3 regions of the Peribacillus sp. 05N428 genome follow, and region 1 is predicted to be linked to each of the others. Evidence: riboswitches for the same ligand, from Rfam matches in the RefSeq annotation. Region 1 holds a riboswitch; each other region holds the start of a gene.
What was found. Region 1 has a riboswitch for preQ1 ahead of queC (7-cyano-7-deazaguanine synthase QueC). Riboswitches for the same ligand answer to the same signal wherever they lie in the genome.

Region 1 (8,326 bases):
TGGACGATTCGACTGTGAAGTTAATTCTTAGGCATGAGGAGCTATTGGAGACGGATTTCGTATATGATGACAATACCTTTGAAGGCTTGAATAATGGATGGCCAGCCCTTTTAAGTAACCTGAAGAGCTTGCTTGAAACTGGACGGACCCTCCCGCCCATATCAGTAGACTGGGATAATTAAACGGAAACTACAAAAACACATTGAAAGAGAGTTGAGTTAATAATGGATACCCAAATAATCACGAAATTTAAGATAATCAAGCCAGCTAATGAAGTGTTTGAAGCCATTGTGAATCCTGAAAAAATCGGGAATTTCTGGTTCTCATCAAGTTCGGAAAGATGGGAAAAAGGCAGGACGCCTACATTGAGATACAACGAATACGATGCTGAAGTGGTCATTCATGTATTGGAAGTAGAGGAAAATAGGAAAATCGTGTTTGCATGGGGCGGAAATGATCAAGAAACGATTGTTACCATTACACTAAAAGAGTTGGATAAAACGAGTACGATCATTGAAGTGAACGAATCTGGATTGAGTGAAGACGACCCTGAAATAATAAACAAAATGATCGGACAAAAAGAAGGTTGGGTATATACATTAACCTGTTTAAAGGGTTATTTAGAAAATGGCGTTACTACTTTGAGAGCATCATTAGTTTTTTAATAAATTGCATAAACCCTCAATAAACTGGGGGTTTATCCTTTGCAACACTGGTGAAACAAATGGCAAAATCCCACTTAAAAAACAGTACTTTATCAATCGACCTAATAATTGACATTTGAAAATCCGTGAGCTATCATCCTAATTAACCAGTGGTCAATTAATAAGGAGGTGACAAGATGTCGCCAAGGAAATCGGCAGGTCAAGAATTATCCAGGGACATGGTTTTGAATGAAGCTAGAAACCTTTTTGCAGCGTTAGGGTATTCGAATGTCTCGATGAGGCAATTGGCTAAATCATTGGATTGCAGTCATGGAGCCATTTATTATCATTTTAAAAACAAGGCGGAAATATTTTATAGTTTAGTGAAAACGGATTTTTCCGTTTTAAATTCTTTAATCGATGATATCATCCTGTCGGAAAATGACCCTTCTGTAAAAATGGAAAAGATTTTATTGTGCTTCTTGGAGTTTGGTTTAACCCAACAGAATCATTATTCCATCATGTTTTTATCGAAGGAAAAAGAAATTCAGCAGTTACTTCAATTCGATTCTAATAAAACATACGAAAAGCTAATCCAGTCCTTGACGGATCTAACGGACAACAAACTGAATCCTGCATCCATTTGGTCGATTTTTCTTTCTCTTCACGGATTCATAACTTTTTATATTAATTCTGAGCTATCTTATCAAGATGTAAAAGGTTTAGCCTATTTTCATGTAAAAAATATCACCAAGAACATCATATAATTTTTTCGGACACTATTGACCAATGGTCAATTAAACTTTGGAGGTTATGAAATGGTGAAGAAATTCCTTCATATTGAAGGACTTATGGTCCTTTTAGCGGTGATTTATATCTATTCGTTATATGAATTCAGCTGGTGGATTTTCCTTTTGTTGATTTTGTCCCCTGATGTTTCCATGCTGGCCTATCTGATCGATGATCGGATTGGAGCAAAGGTTTATAACGCATTCCATACTTATATCGTTTCCATCTTCATGATTTTGTTAGCCATATTCCTAAAGTCGGATGCATGGATGATGATTGGTTTAATTTGGACCGCACATATAGGAATGGATCGCTTATTTGGATATGGCCTAAAATACACATCATCCTTCAAAGCTACACACATGCAAAGGTTGTAATAAGCTTAAAAGGCAGTGTGATTAAACATCACACTGCCTTTACTTTACACGCCCCGCTTGTTACCCCATATATAGGTATGCAGCTGGGGCAGGACTTTCACATCATTCAATTCATCATCCGCTATCACTTTATCAATTAACTCTTCGTACTTCTTCAATAGGCCGCTGATCAATTGACGATCATCCGCCGTCCTGCTGTCGTCATTGCCGACCTGCAGATAAAAAGGAATATCCGGGTACCGCCCATGTACATGTTTGGCATATTGATAATCTTCCTCGTTAAAGACGACGATCTTCAATGAAACATGGTTTTCTGGATTTCGATTGGCAAGATTCGAGATGATTTGGTCAAGCACCGTAAAGTCCGTGTTCATTCCAGAGCTCGGCGGCTTAGGTGAGATAGTCAGTTCATCAATATCGAGAAACCAATCCTGCCATCGGCTCCCTTGTGTTTCGACACCAATTTTCATTTTATTTTCATGTAAGATCGCTATCAAGCCGTTTAGGTTTTTCAGTAGGGCCGGGTTTCCCCCAGATATCGTCACGAAGGAAAAACCGGAACCCCCAATTCGCTTCAGCTCATCCCATATTTCATCGGCAGTCATCTGAACGGTATCTTCCTTACCTGTGCCATCCCAAGTAAATGCGGAATCACACCAGGAACATGAATAATCGCAGCCGGCCGTCCGAACGAACATGGTTTTTTGACCAATGACCATTCCCTCTCCTTGGATGGTCGGCCCGAAGATTTCCATAACCGGGAGTTTACTCACTTTCCATCCACTCCCGTCTGGCTTCGGCATAGCTTGTCGGCGTTTCGTACAGTCGAACAAATTCGACTCTAGCACCCTCATATTCTTTTAATGAAAGGGCTTCGGCCATTTTTTCATAGATCCAGACAACCATATTTTCAGCTGTTGTATTCATGAGCGGCAGGGTTTCATTCAAATAACGATGATCCAGGTGGATTTCGATTTCATTTTTCCATATATCCTTGATGTCACCAAAATCTATCATCAACCCGCGTGAATCCGTATACCCGCTCAATCCGAAAATGACTTTATACGTGTGGCCATGCAGGTTCTTGCATTTCCCTTCATAGTCATGCAGATGGTGCGCCGCGTCAAAGGTGAATTCCTTACTCACGAGAACCCTCTTGTTTGTATACTTCAATTGGCTGCGCTGGATATCTTCATCTATTTTCTGGAGTTTATCCACTATCTTAAAACCGTACATCATGAAAGCACCTTCCGTCTGCTTACATAGTCATCGAGTCCTTTTTTCCGCAGATTACATGCCGGACAATCTCCACAGCCATCGGAGATGATTCCGTTATAGCAAGTCAGGGTCTTTTCGCGGACAAAGTCGAATGCGCCAAGCTGGTCAGCAAGCTCCCATGTTTCCTCTTTATTAAGCCACATTAGCGGCGTATCAATCACGAATGACTGGTCCATCGACAAGTTCAAGGTCACATTCAACGATTTAATGAATACATCGCGGCAGTCAGGATATCCGCTGAAATCCGTTTCACAAACACCTGTGACAATATGTTTAGCGCCAATCTGACTCGCAAGCACTCCGGCAAACGAAAGGAACAGCAAATTCCTCCCTGGTACGAACGTCGACGGCAGCTCCCCTTCTTCTCCGTCCGCCACTGCGATATCACTTCTTGTCAATGCATTCGGTGCCAGTTGGTTCAGCAGCGACATGTCAAGGATATGATGGTTCACGCCCAATTCCTTGGCAATTTTTTGAGCACATTCGATTTCCAAGCTATGCCGCTGATTATAATCGAACGTCACCGCTTCCACTTCCTCAAATCTCTCCAATGCCCAAAACAGGCACGTCGTACTGTCCTGCCCTCCGCTAAACACAACCACTGCCTTTTCTTTCTTCTTCATTCTATAAAACTCCTTTTTACGGAAAAAAACAGCACCCTAAGAATAGAGCACTGTTTCTCCTTAGTTTTTTTGAGAGGGTAGCTAGAACCTCTTCCGCCATAACGCGGAATATTATATTTTTCCAAGTCAATAGTAACTTGAAAATGATAAGAAATCAAGATGTTTATATAAAGTGAACATTAGACCTGGTGGAAAATTTGGTTAACTTTTCATTACTTAAAAATCACATTAAAAATCCGATAAAAAGAGTGAATAAAATATCGATAAAGGGGTCCAATAATTTGAAAAGCATTAAAGCAAAGGTATTGGTGGCATTTTCACTCATCATATCTTTATGTGTCATCTTAGGAGCATTCAACATTTATAGCAGCAACAAGTCACTGGTATACTCACAGGATATCATCGAAAGGGAACTTCCGCTTCTTATCCAAGACGAAAAGCTCCTATATAATCTAGCACAAAGAACCGCATTCGTCCGGGCCTATATTCTATATGGCGACGAGAGTTATAAAGAAAGGTTCTTACAATATACCGAAGAAAGCCAGGTCATCCAGGAGGAACTCCTAGCCTTAAGCGATTCTGATAAAACAAAGGAATTGATCGAGAAGAGCGTGGATTGGAGGACGATGATTGTAGAACGGGTATTTATCCAGTATGAAAAAGGAAATGAAGAACGCGCTAAAGAGATACTCAAAAATGAAGTGGCGCCAATCAGCAATGAAGTAATGGAGGGTTTCAAGGAGCTTGCTTCTAAACGCGAGGAATTGATTGTCGCTTCAGGTAAAACCGTCATCGAAAGCGGGAAATCGGTCAAGACGACAAGTATCATCTTATCCATTGCAGCAGTCCTTATCGGCCTTGTGCTGGCGCTTGTTACTGCCAACCTCATTACCACCCCCCTCCTTAAAATTAGGGACAGGATGAAAATGGTGGCTGACGGAGAGCTGAATCATGAGCCCCTGGAGCAAAAGTCATATGATGAACTGGGCGAATTAACGGTCTCCGCCAACCTAATGCAGAAAAACCTTCGTGATACGATCGAAAAAATGCTCGTTATTTCGCAATCCGTTACCAACCAAAGCGAGGATCTGACTCAATCAGCAAATGAAGTGCAGCAGGGCAGCAAGCAAATAGCGTCTACGATGTATGAACTTTCGGAAGGTTCGGAGTCACAAGCCAGCCGGGCAGCCGAAATGGTTCGCATGATGGATGATTTCACCGGCAGGATCGAGTTGGCCCACCTGGAAGGAGCGGATGTGGCTAGAAGTTCAACCGAAATCCTTTCCTTGACCAAGGACGGCACCGCTTTAATGCGCAGTTCAGTCCAACAGATGCAAAGTATTGATGGGATTGTCAAAAATGCCGTAGAGCAAGTGAAAGGGCTCGATTCTCAATCACAGCAAATCTCGCAGCTTGTGCAGGTCATCAAAGATATATCCAATCAAACCAATCTATTGGCGCTGAATGCAGCCATAGAGGCCGCTCGTGCTGGTGAACATGGCAAGGGCTTTGCCGTCGTCGCCGATGAAGTGCGGAAACTCGCTGAAGAGGTCACACACTCCGTTGGGGATATCACCAATATTGTCTCCGCCATTCAAACGGGTTCAAAAACAGTCGTCCACTCCCTGGAAGATGGTTATACTCAAGTGGATGAAGGCACGAAACAGATCACACTCACAGGCCGAACCTTTGAAACAATCAATCACTCTGTCGGGAATATGGAAATGAAAATACAGCATATTACCGAAGAATTGAACTATATCTCCACAAATAGCAAAAAAATCAATCAGGCTATCGAAGATATCGCTGCCTTTTCTGAAGAGTCCGCGGCAGGAATCGAACAAGTCTCCGCCTCCGCTCAGCAATCCAGTTCTTCGATGGATGAAATCACGAATCATGCCAGTGAACTTGCATCTTCGGCAGAATTGCTGACTGCACAGGTTAAGAAATTCCAATTATGACACTAGCAAGTTCCCGCTGCTTGAATGCGGGAACTTGCTTTTTTTCTCCTATTATAAGTGTTGTTTCATTTTCGTATATTCGGGGAATATATAACTATACAAAATAATGAACCATTAAAAAAGCAAATCTATCAAAAGCGGCTGGAAGTGAATATTTTCCTTTGTTTTCAGAATATTTAGTGTATAATGAATATAATCAAAGGAATATTTTAACTGAAATAATGATTACTTCCAATACCTGCAAATCCAGACCTTTCCTTTCAACACCATGCACGGGCCCATATGCTCAGTAAATATCGATTGCATGCTTTCTCTCGAATCAAACCATTCACAACTTTATTCACACAAAAACATATTTTCCACTCCAAATTTGTAAAAAAAGGTTAAACTACACCAACGATATGTTACTATTAAACTAAGACCTTTTAACCCCATAAGGAGGAATTCATATGAAACGTTTTTTCAAATTCATCGCAGATTTTAAAGAAAGAAAAGCACTGGAACGGGAAACCGAAGAATTCTTTCGCAAAGAATACGAAAATTATATGAAGATGAATCCTGACAATCAAGGAAAAAGAAGGAGATTAGCTCCTAGACTTTATGTGATTGATGGCGGTAAAAAGGGCTCCAACCTTGAGATTTCTGACAGAAAGAAATCCAGTTAACCTGATTCCTTCCATTATCAGCTACCCAAGCTGTAACTCAAGACCCACAATAGTTAAATCTCCATGATTAACGGAGATCCGTGACCATTACATTCATTTACAATATATAAGCCGAAAGCTCAGATATGCTTCTGGGCTTTTTTATTTTTCCTTCTTCTATAAACACTATATTTATAGAAGAAACTAGGTATTTTTTAAAAGAAATGGGTTAACTTTAGTTTATTTCATGTTTTAGGTAAAAGTTCAATTATAGACCCCTGGGTATTACCAAGGAAAAACCGAAAAATATTTAAAAAAAAGAGATGTGTTCTTTTACTCATCTTTATCCATATTCAAAAGAGTTCAACTAATTGAGTCGTTAGATGCAATATTTCACATTGAATGACAAATGCATAAAAATTGTAACGTTTATGTCAAACAATGGGTATAAACAATTAATAAACTGTAATAAACCTCACTTTTAAAAATTAATTATTATTCAAATATAGCCATTATGAATTAGGTTCAAATACTCATAAACCTATTTTGCTTCTGACCAAAATAGGTTTTTATTAAACTTTCCATAATTTAGTGTAATAAAACCTCGATTCCCTCAATTTTCAGCCATATCTTTGTACTCATAAAACAATTTATCCCATTAGATACTATTACACTCTAATATACATATATTTGAAAAAGCTGACGATAACTATATTACGATAGAATAATTGACTCTTGCCTATTAAGTTTAAAATCATGTAGTGTGTATTCAGTAATTCAAATATTTGAAAAAAAGAGAGGTTAAAAAATGGCACCAATATTTATTTGTGCGATCTTTTTGCTTGGCTATGGCATTTTTGAACAAAAACGCCATCAGAAGCGTCTCGACTCCATCCCGGTACGTGTGAATGTGAATGGGATTCGAGGGAAATCGACTGTAACGCGTCTAATTACAGGTGTGATCCAGGAAGCTAAATACAAAACAGTAGGTAAAACAACCGGAACATCAGCAAGAATGATCTATTGGTTTACCGACAAGGAAAAACCGATTGTACGACGCCCGGAAGGACCCAACATAGGAGAACAACGGCGTGTAGTTAAAGAAGTTGCCGACTTAGGCACGGAAGCACTGGTTTGTGAGTGCATGGCCGTACAGCCTGACTATCAACTAATCTTTCAAAACAAAATGATCCAGGCAAACATTGGGGTCATCGTGAATGTATTGGAAGACCATATGGATGTCATGGGACCGACATTGGATGAGGTTGCTGAAGCCTTCACTGCTACCATTCCCCATAATGGTCACTTAATAACCATCGAAAGTGAATATTTGGACTTTTTCAAGCAAATTGCCAAAGAACGCAACACAAAAGTAATCGTTGCAGACAACTCCAGAATATCGGAAGAGTTCCTGCGTGAATTCGACTATATGGTATTTCCTGATAATGCATCACTGGCCTTGGCCGTTGCTGAAGCTTTGGGCATTGATGAAAAAACGGCTTTTCGCGGCATGTTGAATGCGCATCCCGATCCAGGTGCCATGCGGATCACCAAATTCGGAGATCCCATCCAGCCAACTTTCTTTGTCAATGGCTTTGCTGCAAATGATGCATCATCGACGCTGAACATATGGGAACGTGTCAATACGTTCGGATACAGCACAGAACCTCCTATCGTCATCATGAATTGCCGTGCCGATCGTGTGGACCGTACTGAGCAGTTTGCAAGAGATGTATTGCCTTACATAAAATCTGAAATCGTCATTGCCATTGGTGAAACCACATCACCGATTACAAGGGTATTCGAGCAAAGTAAATTGGATACTAAAGAATATTGGGATTTAGAAAACTGGTCAACTGAAGAAATCGTGGCCCGTCTCCGCCCATTGATGAAAAATCGCATCGTCTACGGTGTCGGGAATATTCACGGTGCAGCGGAACCATTAATTGAAGCATTCATGAAATCTAAAACAAAGCAAAAAGCAAGTTAAGTAGGAGGAACCTTAATGTT
Region 2 (8,326 bases), on a different contig from region 1:
GCGTCTGTTAGCTTGTAATGATTATCCCCACACAGTCATTGCCACTACCATAAAGAACCAGATAAAAAGGTATGTTTAGTGATTAAAAGATTAATCGCAAAAAACCCCCTTCTAAAAGGAGGTCCCTAAACGCTCATACTCAAAAGAACTCGTGATATAATGCCTGAATTGCCGTCTCTTCGTTGTGCCCTTTCACACCGAACATCATGCTTACCTCCGAAGAGCCCTGGTTGATCATCTCAATATTCACCTTTGCTTCGGCCAAGGCTTTTGACGCTCTTGCCGTTGTACCGACATTATGGCGCATTCCTTCCCCTACAACCATGATCAAGGCAAGATCATGCTCCACATTCACTTCATCGGCATGAAGCTCTTTCTTGATTCGGGAAATGATTTTCTTCTCGGCATCCCCTTTCATCTGGTCCTGCCTAAGAATAAGCGTCACATCATCGATGCCTGATGGAATATGCTCATATGAAACTCCATAATCCTCGAGGATGTGCAGCAGTTTCCGGCCAAAACCAACTTCCCGGTTCATCAAATATTTGCTAATGTAAATACTGCAAAATCCTTTATCACTCGCAATCCCAATAACCGGCCCGTTCGTATTATCCCGTGTATTCACAATGCGGGTCCCTTGTGCCGCCGGATTGTTCGTATTCTGGATATGGACAGGTATTCCCGCACGGAATGCAGGAATCAGCGCCTCATCATGAAATACCGAGAAACCTGCATAAGAAAGCTCACGCATCTCACGATAGGTTAGTTCCCGGATTCCCTTCGGATTGGAAACCACATTTGGATTCACCGCATAAACGGCATCCACGTCCGTAAAGTTCTCATACAAATCAGCCTTGACCCCATTAGCAAGAATCGAACCCGTAATATCGGAACCGCTTCTTGAGAAGGTTAACACATCACCATCTAACGTATATCCGAAGAATCCTGGAAATACAACGATTCCTGGCTCATCACGCAGAGCATATAACCGATCATAAGACTCTGGCAGCACCCTGGTAAATCCACCTTCATCCGTTACGATCAAGCCTGCCTTCTTCGGATTGATATACTGCGCCTCCACTCCAAGGCTTTGGAAATAACCTGCGACCAGCTTCGCATTATTATCCTCGCCACCGGCCTTCAAGGCATCCAGATAGCGCTTCGGGTTAGATTGATCTGCATGCAGCAGTGCCATTAAATTTTCATGAATCCCTGTGATGACACTCTCGGATATATCCAACTCTGCAGCAATGCTCGCATAGCGGGATACAACATCTTCTATCAAATGCTCTCCGTTATCCCCGCGCAGCTGCTGTTCCGCAGCTTCAATCAATAAATCCGTTACCTTTATATCATCGGAATTGCGTTTTCCTGGAGCGGAAACGACCACAATCTTCCTCTCTGGATCAGAAACAACAATTTCGAATACCTTCCTCAACTGTTCACCTGACGCAAGTGAACTTCCACCAAACTTTGCAACTTTCATCTCGACATCCCCTATTTTCGTAAATATTCTGTCAAAATTAACTCTCCCTATTATTACGCTTTTTCTCGAAACAATCAAGTGGAAATTCCATTATAGGAGGACATTTGTACTTTTAAAAAGGACAGAATGACAGAACCACTGATCGAAATTAGCTATAACTAAAAAAAAGACAACGGGCATATGCCCATTGTCTCTCCATTCTTTAGCGATTATCCACGGTTTCCGGGTATAAGTCATGATTCATCAAGCGGTAATTCGCCATTTCCTCATACTTCGTACCTGGTTTCCCATAATTCGTGTAAGGGTCGATGGAAATTCCGCCCCTTGGTGTAAACTTGCCCCATACTTCAATATATTTAGGGTCCATCAATTCGATTAAATCATTCATGATGATGTTCATGCAGTCTTCATGGAAATCACCATGATTGCGGAAGCTGAATAAATAAAGTTTCAAAGACTTGCTTTCCACCATTTTCACACTGGGAATATAGCTGATGTAAATGGTAGCAAAGTCCGGCTGGCCCGTGATCGGACATAAACTAGTGAATTCCGGGCAATTGAATTTGACGAAATAATCCCGGTTCGGATGCTTGTTATCGAATGATTCAAGGATTTCAGGAGCATAGTCGAATGTATATTTTGTTCCTTGATTCCCAAGCAGTGTGATATCTTTTTTTAATTCTTCTTCTTTTCTTCCAGACATGAAAAGTCCTCCTAATCCCACATTTCAGGGAGATTCATAAAATGGGCCTCTATATAACAAAAACCATATCTCCTCAAAGATATGGTTGATTCGCGAAAAATATCAAAGCCATAGTTTTTTTAAGAGGGTGATGCTATGAACCTCTCCCGTATATCGGGAAATATTTTAAAATTGTCATAGTAAATATAGAAAAAATAATCTAATCTGTCAATCATACATTTTAAATTTGGTTTGATTCTTGATGGCATTCAGCTTAAAATGTAGAAGAAGTTTATCCTACACGAAGGAAGAGATTAAGTCAATGTGGATTTTTGCAGCACTCATCACGAGTTTATGCTTCGGAATCAATAACAGCATTTTTAAATGGAGCAGCGGAAAAGGGTATTCCAAGATACATATCCAATTTTTCTTTTATTTTTCAGCATTTATTTTGTCCATTGTTTATGGAGTATTAATGGATGGTTTGCAGATGAAATGGCTGTCCATCATGCTTGGTGCAGCAATTGGTGTACTGAACGCCAATGGTAACATCCAGATGGCAAGCGCCTTTGAAAAGGGTCCGGCAAGCTTGACATCTCCATTAATCGCAGCGAATGCCATATTCCCCATTCTCTGTGCAGCTTTAATTTTTCACGAACATATTTCTTCCTTGCAGTGGAGTGGAATCGCCTGCATGTTTATCGCTACATTAGTCATCCAATATACACCTAATGCAAAAGGTAATCATCAATATGTCCCATGGATGATGCACACATTACTCTCCATCTTATCTTTTGGTGTGCTCGGCATTCTTATGACGACATCAACACGTCTTCATTTAAACTCCCTTGATATCCTTGTATCAATGTATGGAGGCGGAATGCTTTATCTTCTTTCGGCTCTAGCCTTTAAAAAAGAAAAAATCAAGCTAAAGGAAGTCAAAATCGGTTCCTTAGTAGGCTTTTTAAGCATGATAGGCTATGGATGTTATTTCTTTGCGTTGAACACCGGCATCGCAAGCATCATTTTCCCTGTCGTCAGCCTGAACTGTTTGGTTGTCGTATTCGCTGGATGTTATATATTCAAGGAAAAACTAAAAACCTATCAAATTGCCGGTGTTCTAGCGGCATTAATCGGTATTATTTTAACTAAAATATAAATATAGTTCGTATAATAAAAACGACCTGGCTGTCATGTATTTAAGCCAGGTCGTTTTTTATTTAACCGGAAAATAGAGTAGGTCAAAAAAAAAAGTGTTGACACCTCCTGAAAAATATCAGATAATTTTGAATATTAACTTTCTCGATTTTACTGCTTTTGAAATGTTTGATTATCCTTCTGCCACGGGTATAAAAGAAATAGGTACAACCACCTCATTTAATTCTGAATCAGGAAAGGAAAGATGCATAATGGTAAAAGTTACAGTAACAGTTGATTTCCAAGGAAAATCTTATCAAACTAACGTCCTAACTAAACCGGGTACTGATCATGAAGTAATTTTACAACAAGCCCTTCATCAAGTTGAAAAACAATGGAAAGCATAAAAAAGCAGGCATCGCAATAGATACCTGCTTTTTTTTACCTTAAATACTATTCAAAATACTTTTCATATGCACGATTAACGACCCTCTTGCAGCAATTCCCTCCTGCTTAAAAACACTTTTAATTATTATTATTCAAAAGACACTAAAATTAAGATGTCAGTTTGTGTACTAGAATTTTTTATTATGAAAAAATTCCCAATTGAAATGGGATTATATAATAAAAGTCTTTTAAAAAGACGGTCTTTTAAAGGCGCGTCTCAGCTGTAGACAATTTAACCGTTAATTTCCACTCCAGGCACTCGCTTTCCGCGGGCGGTCAGGAGCCTCCTCGGTGCCTTTGCGCCTGCGGGGTCTCCCTTGGACTCGCTTTTCCCGCAGGAGTCTCGCATCTTCCGTTCCAATCAACTTTGTTTTAAATTTTAGTTAGAACCCTTTTGTTTGCAAACTCAAAGACGGTCTTTTAAGGACCGTCTTTTTAATGTTCTATTAAACTAAATTTCTTATTAATGGCATGGAACGTTCTTGGAGGCTATCGGAAAACAGACTATAAGAAATGAGCTTCTTCCTGTACTGTTTAACTACATCCACACGGTCGCTGTAAATATATACAAATAACCTAACATCCTTTTTGCCTCTTTTAGTATCAATGACCAATGGAGTCCCGCTGTTCTCTGGATGTAAAAACAATTGCTCGTTCCCTGGGAATATATGATTTTTCTTCAAAAACCTAGCTTTATTAAAATAATTAATAACTTGAATTTTTTCTTCACCTTCTAAACGTTTTCCGTCAAAGGTTACGATCGCATTCCCGCCACTAATTTCTGCGTGTATTTTAAATTTGCTGATAATCCAATTAACTGCATCGGTTGGAAGACAGGAAACCAATATTTTTAACAAACTTAAGATAATTGTCAAAATCAAAACCGGCAAAGTCAATTCATCATCTCCGCTACATTTATAAATTAATTCTTATATCACTTATTATATCAAAAGGGGCTGACCGTTTTTCTTAGTAGATGTGTCCGTTCTATTAACGTTTCACATTAGTTATACCGCTGTACTTAAACTAACGGGTTCTCGAAGAAGGGCATTAGATAATCAAACTATTATTTAAAAGTGTATACTAAATCAAAAAAAAGAATCCATTTTTGAATCATTTGATTACAAAAATGGATTTTTATATACAACTAATATGTTTATTCAGGAGGAACCTTTGATCTAAAAGTAAAACATAGTTTTCTAGCTAAAGCCATTAGGACAAAGCCAAACTCTGTACATTTAGAAAATGGGCTAAGCAGCTTCAAGTACGTTTAAACAAAATAAAGGAAATTATCTTTGAAATTAACTCAATTCATCCCCTGCTTCATTACTGACATTTCCACCGGCAATATTAAAGATTTTTTTTAATATTTTGCTTTTTCACGAGAACCATACAAACAATAATCAAAGTAAAGGCCGTTAAGGCTAAAAATGGGATGGTTACAAAGCCAAACCAGTTAATATATTGGGCATTACATGGCACACCGTTAACACAAGGCTTTATTCCTGCAAAACTCGGAACTTTTTGTATCAAGTAATGGTAAAAAGAAATAAACCACCCAATAATCGCCATAGGCAATACAAACTTCTTTACTGATGAGTCATTTTGAAAGGTGCCAATTCCAAGTATTAAAGCTAAAGGATACATTAATATGCGTTGGAACCAACATAGTTCACATGGAATAAAACCCCGGATTTCACTAAAATAAAGACTCCCTAGCGTAGCCACTGTTGAAACAAGCCATGCTAAATAGAGAAAAAATTGTCTATTGAATCCCGCCATATCTTCCTTCATTATTCATTACCTTCTAGCTCTTGCTCAATAAGGCTTTTTATTTTTTCATAATCAAAAGGATCTTTTAGCAAAGTACCATTCACCACTATTGAAGGAGTTTGTTCTATTTTAAACTCTTCCACTAATTCTGTATCCTTATTTACTTCTTCCATCACTGATTCCTGTTCAATATCTGACTTCAATTTATCTGCATCAATGCCAGGTATACCATCAGCTACTTCAAGTATTTTCTCTTGCGTTATCCATAATCCATCATGATTTTGACTTGGCTGTTCCTTAAATAAACCTTTGTGAAAATCCCAATACGAATCTGGAGAGTTTTTAAAAACTGATTCAGCTGCGACTGCACCTAACTGTGATTCCTCTCCGTGAAATAGTGTATTTATATAAGAAAATTTCACTTTTCCAGTATCAACATAATCTTCAACTAACTTAGGGAAAACCGTTTCTCCCCATGCCTTACAAGATGGACATTTGAAATCACCAAATTCTACAACGGATATAGTGGCATCTGCTTTTCCTATAGTCGGCTGTCCTTCAATAGGAGGTTTTTTTCCTGTGGGAGATTCATTGGTTGTTTCTGATTTCAAATTATTAATAACAACAAGTGCAGCTATTATTGCCAAAATAACAGTAGTGAGTATAACTGCAATTTTAAAACTAGAATTTTTACTTTTCATCTCATTTCACCTCATATATGTATTTTAATTAATGATTTTCAAACTTTATTGTATGCTAACCATTAAAGTTAAATAACTAGTTACGACGCATAGTACGCTCATCGTGAAACTCAAAAGAATAGGAGCCCTTTTTATGTATGACATTACGGTTAACCCTAAAAAAATTAATCCGGCTATCAATAACATCCCACTATCAATTCCTATATTTAGGACAATTTCCAAATCGCGCGTTATGATTCCTTGATAGAAAAGGTCAAACAATCGAGAAACTCCAGAAGATGCTACTGTCGTTTCAACATCATGCGGGGGAGATTGTTGCCCTAATACTGCCGTTACTGAAAAAATCAAGAATACGATTACACTTTCGGATTTTGTCCAAGGGATTGGGTTAAAGCTTTCATTTTTTCTTAACCTTTTTCTCATCAGAATACTATTTATAAAGGCATACGCCAACAATGGAATGATTAGCAAATGTTTAATTAAAAGTGCTTGTCCATAAGGAAGGATCCAAGCATTTGCATAATCATTAAAATCAATCACGATGCTCATTAAGAATAGTCCCGATATAGCCGTTATAAGAAAACAAATTATCGCTACCGGTGTAAACCATTTTAAGAAGTTTAACCAATTTAAATGATTTTTTGAAAACCAACTAACTATAATTAATATCCCGACCCAAAGTGTAACAGCAAGAAAATGAGCTGTATGTGCAAGGAATCCTTTCCATTGTTCTATGGAACTGGCATGACTGGACCAACCTAATGCAAGAATTAATACAAAAGTAAAAACGATACCTATGTATGTATATAAAAGTTTCTTTCGATAATCAAACCAAACGATATAAACAAATAATATATTCGTAAGGATATAGGTGAAAATCCATGCTTTTCCCACCTCAAAAGTAAAGAGGACAGATTGAAAGGTTTGTCCTAATCCAACATCCTGATGTAGAACCAAAATCAGTTGCAAAACAGGGATAAACGAAAAAATGGCTATACCTGCTGTTGCAATCATTAACACACCTTTAGGTACGTTAATATCTGGACGATAGGCACTTGGTACAAGACGTAGAACAAAACTGCCTATAAGCAAGGAGAAACAAAGATATAGTATTGGTTCACTAATCATTCCCAAGGTAAGCATATACTATTTTTTCCTCCTCACGAGCCATAGGAAACTCCCTACTGCCAGTACAAATAAAACACCAACAATGGACGGAATAACGTAAGAAGGAATGTTACTTTGTTTAACTTTTACCTTCTGTTCAGGTGGTGTATTTGTAGTTTCCTTACTCTCTTCAGTTTTTACAGGATCCTCTTGTACCGATTCCTCCTGGTTATCATTTGAGGATTCATCACCAGGGACCTTCACTGAGAAAGCAAATTCTCCTTCAATTGGATGTCCATCCGCGCCAATGATCTCCCAATCCACTTTATAATTCCCATTCTCTAAGGGCTGGAGGAAAGTGGCCCACATTTCATTACCTTCAATTACAAAATTTCCAAGATTAACAGGTTCTCCCTTTGAATTTAAAACATTAACCTTACTTGTCTGTTCCACTTTTGTTTGAAAAATGAGAGTCAGTTCCTGTATTGGCTTCGTTAGTACTTCACCATCTTTAGGTGTCGAGTCCTTCAAACCAGTATGCGCCAGTGCTTGACTTGAGAATAAGGTAAAGAGAAGTAAAAATAATAAAGAAACTTTTTTTGCCATCCCACAGACTCCTTATAAATATTTTATTTGTTCAGATTGACACATATATTAACCGTTGCTAATATGATGATAACAAAACACATTAGTCCTGTCTAATATGTGTTAGGAGGTAATTATGCAGAATCTTGATATAGACCTTAAGGTAAAAATGATTCACGGATTTTCTAATAAAACAAGGATTCATATTCTCGAAAGTATAAAGAATCAAGAAAAAACGGTTTCTGAAATTGTAGAAGAAGTCAGTGGGAATCAATCGAATATTTCACAACACCTTGCGTGTTTAAAGGGTTGTGGAATTATTGTAGGAAGGAACGAAGGGAAATACTGCTACTATAGTCTACGTAATCAACAAATACGAGATTTATTGACGATGTTCGATGTCGTTCT
Region 3 (8,326 bases), on a different contig from region 1:
TGGAAAGGATGCAACCAGTGCAGGTGTAAAGGTTACCCTTCCAGTCGGTAAGACAACGGTGAAGATAACCGTTACAGCGGAAAATGGTGATGAAAAAGCATATACACTTACGATTGCACGGGCTGCAGCCGCAGCAAAGGAAACGGAATCGAAAGCTGCTCCAAAAGAGGATGAAGTTCAAAAGGAACCCTCAACAGGAACGAGCAAAGCCCAACCTTCCTCGGATAAGGGGAATAAATCATCTTTACCATCAGCAGGATCCTCGGATAAGGGGAGTAAAACATCTTTAACATCAGCAGGATCCTCCAATTATCAAAAGCCAAGCAGTGGTGTCAGTCAAGTAACGAATGCACAGCAAATTGAAAGTATTTCAACACAAAAAGTGAAAACGGATTCTGTTGAGAAAGTAACGTCCGCAGATTCTTTAGGCGAGGAAGGCAATAATGGACCAGTGTTGAACAGCCTGACGGTATCATCCGGTGTATGGAACAAATCTTTTGAATCTAATGAGCATACCTATCATATCGAGGTCGATAATGATATTTCTTCAGTCGAAATGAATGCAACGACAAATGCCAGCGGAGCAACAATTGAATATGACGGTGCGAGCAGTGCAAAAGTGAAGATCAAGGATAAAGCGAAAACGGCCATTTCCGTTACTGTTTCAAAGGATGGGGAGCGTCGTACTTACGTCCTTGTTTTCGAAAAGGATATCGATGTTGAAATGGATGAGGAAGAAACCGTGGATGATGTCAAATCAAAAGAGGCGGAAGTTGAGGCAGCGCAAACGAGTACAGCTGGTATGACGGAGAGCGAAACATCCAATGATTCAGGAGGCCAGATTAATGGGAAACAACCTGTTGAGACGGTGTCATTCTTTGGGAATATAAAGGATTTCTTCACCTCCCTATTAAAATAGGATGGTTTTGAATCCAGCAAAAAAAGGACAAGGTTCAGGCTTGTCCTCGAAATTCATATTTATATGGGCAAAATGATTTGGACCTCGGTTCCTTGGTTCAGTTCACTGTTAAACCGGACCTTTCCCCGATGCGCCTCAATGATTCGGCAACTGACTGTCAATCCTAATCCGGTTCCTTTTTCTTTTGAAGAATAGAAAGGCTCTCCAAGATGTTTTATGCGGTTTTTTTCTATTCCGCTTCCATTATCTTTGATGGTGATGGAAAGGTTATTGTTCATTCGTTCGAAATCAACCCAAATGTGGTCGGCGGATGCCTCCATGGAATTCTTGAGCATGTTTATGAAAACTTGTTTTAATTGGTTTCCCTCACATAATAGAAGCGGTATTTCATTTTTGACAGATATTGATATTTGGGTGGGGTACGAGTCCGCCTCTGGTTTCAACAAGGTTTTGACATCATTCATCAGGTCGATGATTTGATGTTTGCTGAATGGAAGTTCCTGTGGTTTTGCCAGAACGAGTAACTCGCTTACAATAAGATTGATCCGGTCCAATTCACTTAACATGATCGTGTAGTAATGTTCATAGGGATGGTCGCTCTTTTTAAGCAGCTGGACGAAACCTTTTAAAGAAGTCAGCGGATTTCGTACCTCGTGGGCTACACTTGCGGCAAGTTCGCCGACTATCGATAATTTTTCGGTTCTTCTTAAGCGTGCTTCGGTTTCTCGAATTTGAGTGACTTCTTTAGCATAAGTAATGATTCCGACTAAATCCTCGCCAACCATCATCGGGACAAACGTACAAGAAAGTAAGATGGACTTCCCGTACTTCGTCAGGAATTCTATATCTTTCCCTTTTTTGATCCCCTTTTGGTTTTCCATGACATATTGGCATGATGTACGGATCAATTCCGCGTCTTCTGCTGAAAAATTCAAATTAATGAATGAGGCGCCATGTATTTCTTCCTGTTGAAAGCCTGTTACCGTTTCAAACCTTGGATTCACGGTCGTGATCATTCCATTTAAATCAAGCATCAGCATCGGATAAGGGTTGTGTTCAAACAATGATTTATAGCGTTGTTCGCTATCGAATAATTGATTCTCCGCGACAACTCTTTCAGATATATCCCTGCCAATGACGACTAAGCCTTTACGAGAACCATCTTCATTGAACAGGGGAACTTTAATCGTATCAAAGGTCTTGTGATTGCCATCGGGAAGAGGGATGATTTCCTCGCACCTAGTAATTTCCCCCTTTACCCACGTTTCTTCATCGGAAACTTCACAGTAGATCAAAGATTCTTTATAAAATTCGGAGTATTCCGCGAGCTCGCTATCTCTTTTTCCCTTATAATCTACATGCTCCAATTGAAATAATTGCAGCCCGAAGGTATTGGATTCAAGCCATCGGCCATCCCCATCCTTGAAATTAACGAAATCCACCATTGAATTGATGAGTGTGCGCCGACGTTGTTCCGCTTCTTTTAATCGTTTGAATTCTTCTTTTTTAGCTAAATAAAGATATAGAATTAAGCCTATTGATAAAAGGAAAACAATGCCTTCCGCCCTTTGGAGTTGAATGAAGACTTCTTTATTATGGATATTTGTAGTTAAAAAATAGTCGAATACGACTAATGTAAGAATCCCGGATAGGATATATATTGCTAAGATGGAGCGTTTGGACATGGAGATTCTCCCTGATTTTAAGACATTTCAAAGGTAAAATTACATACACATTTTAACAAACTATCGGAAAAAAATATATGCAGAATCTCTAAATAAAAAAACAGGGGCCAATGTGGTCACCTGTTTTTTCTGAAGAGGGTTAGTTTCTTCTTCTTTTTTGCACGCTTATAGATCATGAAGAATAGTAAGAAGAGGAGTGCAAGCGCAGCTAGCGTATATTGGTTCATTTCAACAGATAGCAGTCCATAGGGAATCAGTGATAGGAAGAAAAAGTATATAAGGTTGCCAAGTGCCGTCGCCAATAAAAAGTCTTTGAAAGTGATGGTGCTGACTCCAGCTGCCAAGTTAATTAAGCTTGTTGGGATAAGCGGGAAAATCCTGCCTGTAAACACGTACATGAAGCCATGCTCCACTACAGATTCTTGCCATTTTTCACCAATCTTCTTTAAAAGAAGCTCCTGAAACCAGTTTCTGGCTGCATAAAAAATGAATCCTGAGGCAACAACACTTGTAAACCAACTCCATAGATAGCCATATATGAATCCGAATATCGTGACATTGATGGTCAGGAGCAAAATTAAGGGGATGATTGTAAAAGAATTTTGTACAAACATCAATACGAATGTCACAATAAATGTAAGCAAAAGATTTTCCTTCAATATGCCAATAACAGAATCCAAATCACTTTTCCAAACCAAAGTGAACAGTTCTGCATTAGAGTATATAAAAATTGCGATTACAAGTAGACCGATTATGGTCAGGACTTTTTTCAAAGGGCCACCACCATTCTTACTAATAGTTTATCATTTTCGAGTTCAATGGTGAAAAAAAAGAGCTGCCGCATCATGCAGACAGCTCTTTTCCATTATAGTGGCTTAACGGCGCGAAGATTCCTTTTAAAGCCACTTTTCAAACTGAATTCTTTTGTTCATTCCATAAATGATTGGCGCTCCAATCAAAAGGACAACGAACTCACCGACAGCTGTAGTCATCCAGCTTAGCCAGAATGGCAAGCCAAAGGCAAGGTTCAGTTCAATTGCAATTAAAAACATTGTGAACGTGAAAAAGATAATCGTAGCGATCATACGTCCTTTAATGCCTTTTATGAAACGAGAAACATAAATGACAAGCAATAAGGCGAGCAGGGATTGCCCCACCCCAAAAATCAAATCATATGGCACCATCGGCGAAAAGAGCAGATTCGATATGAAGACTCCTCCAACGATACCGTAGATATATTTTTTATTGAATACAATCAGATGATTCAACATTTCCGGTACACGGAATTGGAACATCTCAAAAGCTATTGGTTTAAACACCAATGAGACCGCCACATACAAGGCAGCCAATAACCCGTTTATCACGAGTGTACGAACATTCATTTTACTCTCTCCCTAGTTTTTTATCGTGGGATGGTTACGAACCACGTGCAGGCGTTTACCCGATGATTAATAGTATCCCATGTAAGCTTGTTTCGTCAATTTGTAAAGAATGGTTTTAATTTATAGGTTTCCAATCAGATGAAGCAGCACAATTGGATTTTGAATTATTGCAATGAAGGATGATATTATTTCAATATGTACATAAAAAGGAGTGAATATTAATATGTCGATCGAAAGTGTCAAAAGCCATTTTAAACAATGGAATCGGGAAGGCGACGTAAAGGAGTTCGAAACATCTAGTGCAACGGTGATTGAGGCAGCGGAAACCATCGGTGTTATCCCAGCGCGGATTGCCAAGACCCTTTCCTTTAAAGGGGAAGGTGAACACGCGATTTTGGTCGTTGCCGCAGGGGACGCGAAAGTGGATAATAAGAAATTTCGTCAGACGTTCGGTTTCAAGGCACGAATGCTTTCACCTGATGAAGTGCTTGCACAGACCGGCCATGCAATCGGAGGCGTTTGCCCGTTTGGCCTGGCAAACGATTTAGCTGTTTTTCTTGATGTATCGATGAAACGCTTCGAGTCATTGTTTCCGGCTTGCGGCAGTTCAAACTCTGCAATAGAACTTACACTCGCTGAATTGTTTGAATATTCAGGTGCCAAGGATTGGGTAGATGTTTGTAAGGGGTGGGAAGAAAAGCGGAATGTGGATACGGCGGCAGGAAATGCAGTTGATGGCATTTGAAATGGGATGGAATCCACTACAGTGAACTTTATTTGCGGGGGCCTCATGCATTTCTTTTATTAAAGCGGAAAACGGGCAGAAAGTGTTCCTGATCGGAGGGTGAAAGATGTTAAATGGAAGCGAAAGAAAAAGCAATAGCAGCTATCTGAGTCTTAAAACTCTTTATGAAGAAAATATAACGGTTAAGAGCATTGCCCAGGAGCTTGAGTTTTGCCATAAAAACGATCTGGCGCTGGATATCCAGAAAGCAATGAAAAAAAAGAATTTTGATATATTGGCAGTCCAAGATCAAGGGGAAATCATCGGATATATCGAAAGGCAAGAACTAGGTGAAGGAAGTATTTCTGAATATATGAGAAACTTCTCACCAAGGGAAATGGTTTCGAATTCAACCCCTTTGATCCAGCTTCTCCATATTTTTAAGAATAAGACAAGGGTGTTCGTATTAGAGAATAATTCAATTAAAATGTTGATTACCCATGCCGACCTCCAAAAGCCTCCGATCAGGATGCTGATATTCGGATATATTACCTTATTGGAAATGAGGATGAGCGATATCATCCTGGATAGATTCGGCGATGGCAGCTGGTATCCAATGATCAGCGAAGACCGTTTAGAAAAGGCAACTGAATTATATAAAAGGAGAATCGATAAAAATGAGGATATCAATATAATAGAGTGCCTGCAAATCAGTGATAAATTCGATATTATACATAAAGATAAAGAATTGAGGCACTTCTTCCAAATCCCTTCGAAAAGTAAAGGGAAGAAGGATGCGAATGCCATCCGAAAATTACGGGATAAGATTTCCCATGCTAATGAACTGGGTCTGGACATGTCATGGATGGAAATCATCGAGGTTGTCGAGTCCTGCGGCCGACTGCTCGAAATCTCTGAATCCTATCCTTATGAAAAATAAGATCCGGCTAATCATGCTGGTTCTTTTTTTTGCGCATCCAGATAGAAAAAAACTGCCCATATCAGGCAGTCTCCCCGAAAAACTCAAAACTCCGGCAGTTGATCCAGGTTATTTTCTTTAATCCCATCGGGCTCACTCCGTAATATGTCACGTCCATATTTATGAAAGACGTCAACGTTGGCCAGGTTGCCAGCTTTGGCTTCCGCAAGGGCTGTGGGGTAGTCGAGTTCGCGGCCGGAGTCCGTCTTGATGGCGATAATATTGTCCTCTTCATTTTTCCTTACGGCGATGATTTCTTCTTTTCCTGCTGCTGAATCACTTTGGTTTGCTTGCGGTGTTCCCTGCTGTTTATATGACTCATAGGCTTCTTCAAATTTGTCCATGTTTTAGGCACCTCCTATTTATAGGGTGAACCATTTTTCCTGCAATATACAAACCGGATTTCGTCCAACTTGGGCCGTTAATTCGTCCAAATGGGCCGATCTTTCGGCACTTTTTTTTTTTGAATGCTGTCGTCTTGGCCTTTTTGCATTGGCATGGCACTTGCAACTATTTTAAGTAGTGCAGTAGTGCAAGTTTAAGTAGTAGGTGTAAGCAGTAGCAAGAAATAATATCCACTAGATTAAGGGAGGAATAGTAATCATGAATGTAAAACAAGGGGCAAGCACTGTAAATGCAAAACAACAGATCAAGACAATGAAAGCGGCGGTCGTCAATGAATTTAACCAAAAACTTGAGATAAAGGAAGTACCGATCCCGGAATTGGAATATGGTGAGATATTAGTGAAAATTAAAGCCTGTGGCGTGTGTCATACCGATTTACATGCTGCACATGGTGATTGGCCGGTAAAACCCAAGCTTCCGCTTATCCCGGGACATGAGGGTGTGGGCATTATAGAAAAGGTGGCGGAAGGCGTAACTTCCTTGAAAGTGGGTGACCGTGTTGGGATCCCTTGGCTTTATTCGGCCTGCGGCGATTGTGAATATTGTCTGACCGGCAGGGAAACGCTTTGCTTGGATCAATTGAATGCAGGATATTCCGTGGACGGCGGGTATGCGGAATATTGTAAAGCACCAGCCAAATATGTGGTGAAGGTTCCTGAAGGGCTTGACTTTGCGGAGGTATCACCGATTTTCTGTGCAGGTGTAACGACTTATAAGGCGCTTAAGGTATCAGAAGCAAAACCTGGCGATTGGGTAGCGATTTATGGAATTGGCGGATTGGGACATGTTGCCCTGCAATACGCAAAAGCGATGGGCTTTAATGTCATTGCTGTCGATATTCAAGATGATAAGCTTGATCTGGCAACGGAACTGGGGGCGGATTACACGGTTAATGGGCTTAAAACCGATCCTGTACAGGCCATTAAGGATAAGGTTGGCGGCGTGCAGGCATCCATTTCTGTGGCGGTTACGAAAAAAGCATTCGAACAGGCTTACAGTTCAGTCAAGAGGGGCGGCACACTTGTTGTAGTCGGATTGCCGAATGATGAACTTCCAATCCCGATTTTTGATACAGTGTTAAATGGGGTGACTGTAAAAGGGTCCATCGTCGGGACGAGAAAAGATTTACAGGAAGCTGTTCAATTTGCGGCTGAGGGTAAAGTCAGAACGAATATTGAAACAAGAAAGCTTGATGAAATCAATGACGTGTTTTCAATGATGGAAAACGGAGAAATCAACGGCCGCATCGTATTGACGCTAGAATAGGAACAGAGGAGGAAGCCCTGGAACGGGGCATCCTCCTTTTTATTATGTCTGGCTCTTTTCATTTAATATATAACGCAATTTCCTTATGGATATTTGCAAGCGTTTGGCAGCTTCATTCCGGTTGCCGTAGGTTTTTTGCAGTGCCTGCATGACGAGTTCCTTTCCAATTGTTGATTGAAGCTGTTTGATTTCCGTAAGGATTTCTTCAAGCATCAGTTCATCTTTCTCATTAAAATCAGCCACCAGCCTTTTTCGCCACTCTTCAAGAAGGTTTTCTGTTGACTGTATCTCTGGTAACACATTTTTGTCAGGTGTGATCTGGCTGTTGGATAGTGAGATATCATTGGCGGTTATTACTGACTTATTGTCTGCAAGTGTTAGCGTGCGCATGACCACATTAGATAGTTCGCGTATGTTGCCTGGCCAGTTGTATTGCTGTAATTTTTCAATGGCTTCATTGGAAAATGAGATATCTCCATGACCATTTCTCTCAACCAAGTGACGGACAAGCAACGGAATATCCTCTTTTCGGCTCCTTAATGGCGGGATATCGAGAGTCACGACGTTCAGTCGGTAAAATAGGTCTTCCCGAAATTTATTCTTGTCCACTGCCTGCTGCAGGTTTTCATTGGAGGCCGCCACTAACCGGGCGTTCGTCCGTAATGTCACGCTGCTGCCAACCCGCATGAATTCCCGCGTTTCCAAAACCCGAAGCAATTTGACTTGAATGGACGGACTTGCATCCGCAATTTCATCAAGGAAAAGCGTCCCGTTCCCAGCAATTTCGAAAAAACCCTTTCGCAGCTGGGTCGCTCCGGTGAAAGCGCCCTTTTCATGACCGAATAATTCGCTTTCAAGCAGGGATTCAGAGATCGCTCCGCAATTGATGCCGATAAAAGGTTCATGGTTTCGGGGGCTGGCTATGTGGATGAAGCGTGAAAGCACTTCTTTCCCGCTTCCGGTTTC

Region 2: it holds a riboswitch for preQ1, as region 1 does, so the genes downstream of both, queF (preQ(1) synthase) here and queC (7-cyano-7-deazaguanine synthase QueC) in region 1, are expected to answer to the same signal.
Region 3: it holds a riboswitch for preQ1, as region 1 does, so the genes downstream of both, AC1DIV_RS11920 (QueT transporter family protein) here and queC (7-cyano-7-deazaguanine synthase QueC) in region 1, are expected to answer to the same signal.

Annotation. Positions count from the first base shown of each region.
Region 1 covers NZ_JBFTMS010000003.1:22,511-30,836, reverse strand. The annotation lists gene AC1DIV_RS03440 (SRPBCC family protein) at 1-182, shown strand, start outside; gene AC1DIV_RS03435 (SRPBCC family protein) at 225-665, shown strand; gene AC1DIV_RS03430 (TetR/AcrR family transcriptional regulator) at 842-1,411, shown strand; gene AC1DIV_RS03425 (DUF4260 domain-containing protein) at 1,463-1,810, shown strand; gene queE (7-carboxy-7-deazaguanine synthase QueE) at 1,855-2,583, opposite strand; gene queD (6-carboxytetrahydropterin synthase QueD) at 2,576-3,046, opposite strand; gene queC (7-cyano-7-deazaguanine synthase QueC) at 3,046-3,711, opposite strand; PreQ1 riboswitch class I at 3,766-3,808, opposite strand; gene AC1DIV_RS03405 (methyl-accepting chemotaxis protein) at 3,993-5,672, shown strand; gene AC1DIV_RS03400 (hypothetical protein) at 6,122-6,337, shown strand; gene pgsB (poly-gamma-glutamate synthase PgsB) at 7,125-8,306, shown strand; gene pgsC (poly-gamma-glutamate biosynthesis protein PgsC) at 8,322-8,326, shown strand, end outside.
Region 2 covers NZ_JBFTMS010000010.1:152,891-161,216, reverse strand. The annotation lists gene AC1DIV_RS12440 (aspartate kinase) at 140-1,486, opposite strand; gene queF (preQ(1) synthase) at 1,689-2,189, opposite strand; PreQ1 riboswitch class I at 2,294-2,339, opposite strand; gene AC1DIV_RS12430 (EamA family transporter) at 2,491-3,327, shown strand; gene AC1DIV_RS12425 (BA3454 family stress response protein) at 3,422-3,712, shown strand; gene AC1DIV_RS12420 (YfmQ family protein) at 4,199-4,648, opposite strand; gene AC1DIV_RS12415 (disulfide oxidoreductase) at 5,103-5,546, opposite strand; gene AC1DIV_RS12410 (DsbA family protein) at 5,546-6,226, opposite strand; gene AC1DIV_RS12405 (copper resistance D family protein) at 6,272-7,369, opposite strand; gene AC1DIV_RS12400 (copper resistance CopC family protein) at 7,373-7,939, opposite strand; gene AC1DIV_RS12395 (ArsR/SmtB family transcription factor) at 8,055-8,326, shown strand, end outside.
Region 3 covers NZ_JBFTMS010000010.1:49,502-57,827, forward strand. The annotation lists gene AC1DIV_RS11905 (cadherin-like beta sandwich domain-containing protein) at 1-919, shown strand, start outside; gene AC1DIV_RS11910 (PAS domain-containing sensor histidine kinase) at 979-2,604, opposite strand; gene AC1DIV_RS11915 (TVP38/TMEM64 family protein) at 2,721-3,377, opposite strand; gene AC1DIV_RS11920 (QueT transporter family protein) at 3,501-3,986, opposite strand; PreQ1 riboswitch class I at 3,993-4,037, opposite strand; gene AC1DIV_RS11925 (YbaK/EbsC family protein) at 4,210-4,731, shown strand; gene AC1DIV_RS11930 (CBS domain-containing protein) at 4,838-5,650, shown strand; gene AC1DIV_RS11935 (DUF3892 domain-containing protein) at 5,734-6,033, opposite strand; gene adhP (alcohol dehydrogenase AdhP) at 6,347-7,360, shown strand; gene AC1DIV_RS11945 (sigma-54-dependent transcriptional regulator) at 7,403-8,326, opposite strand, start outside.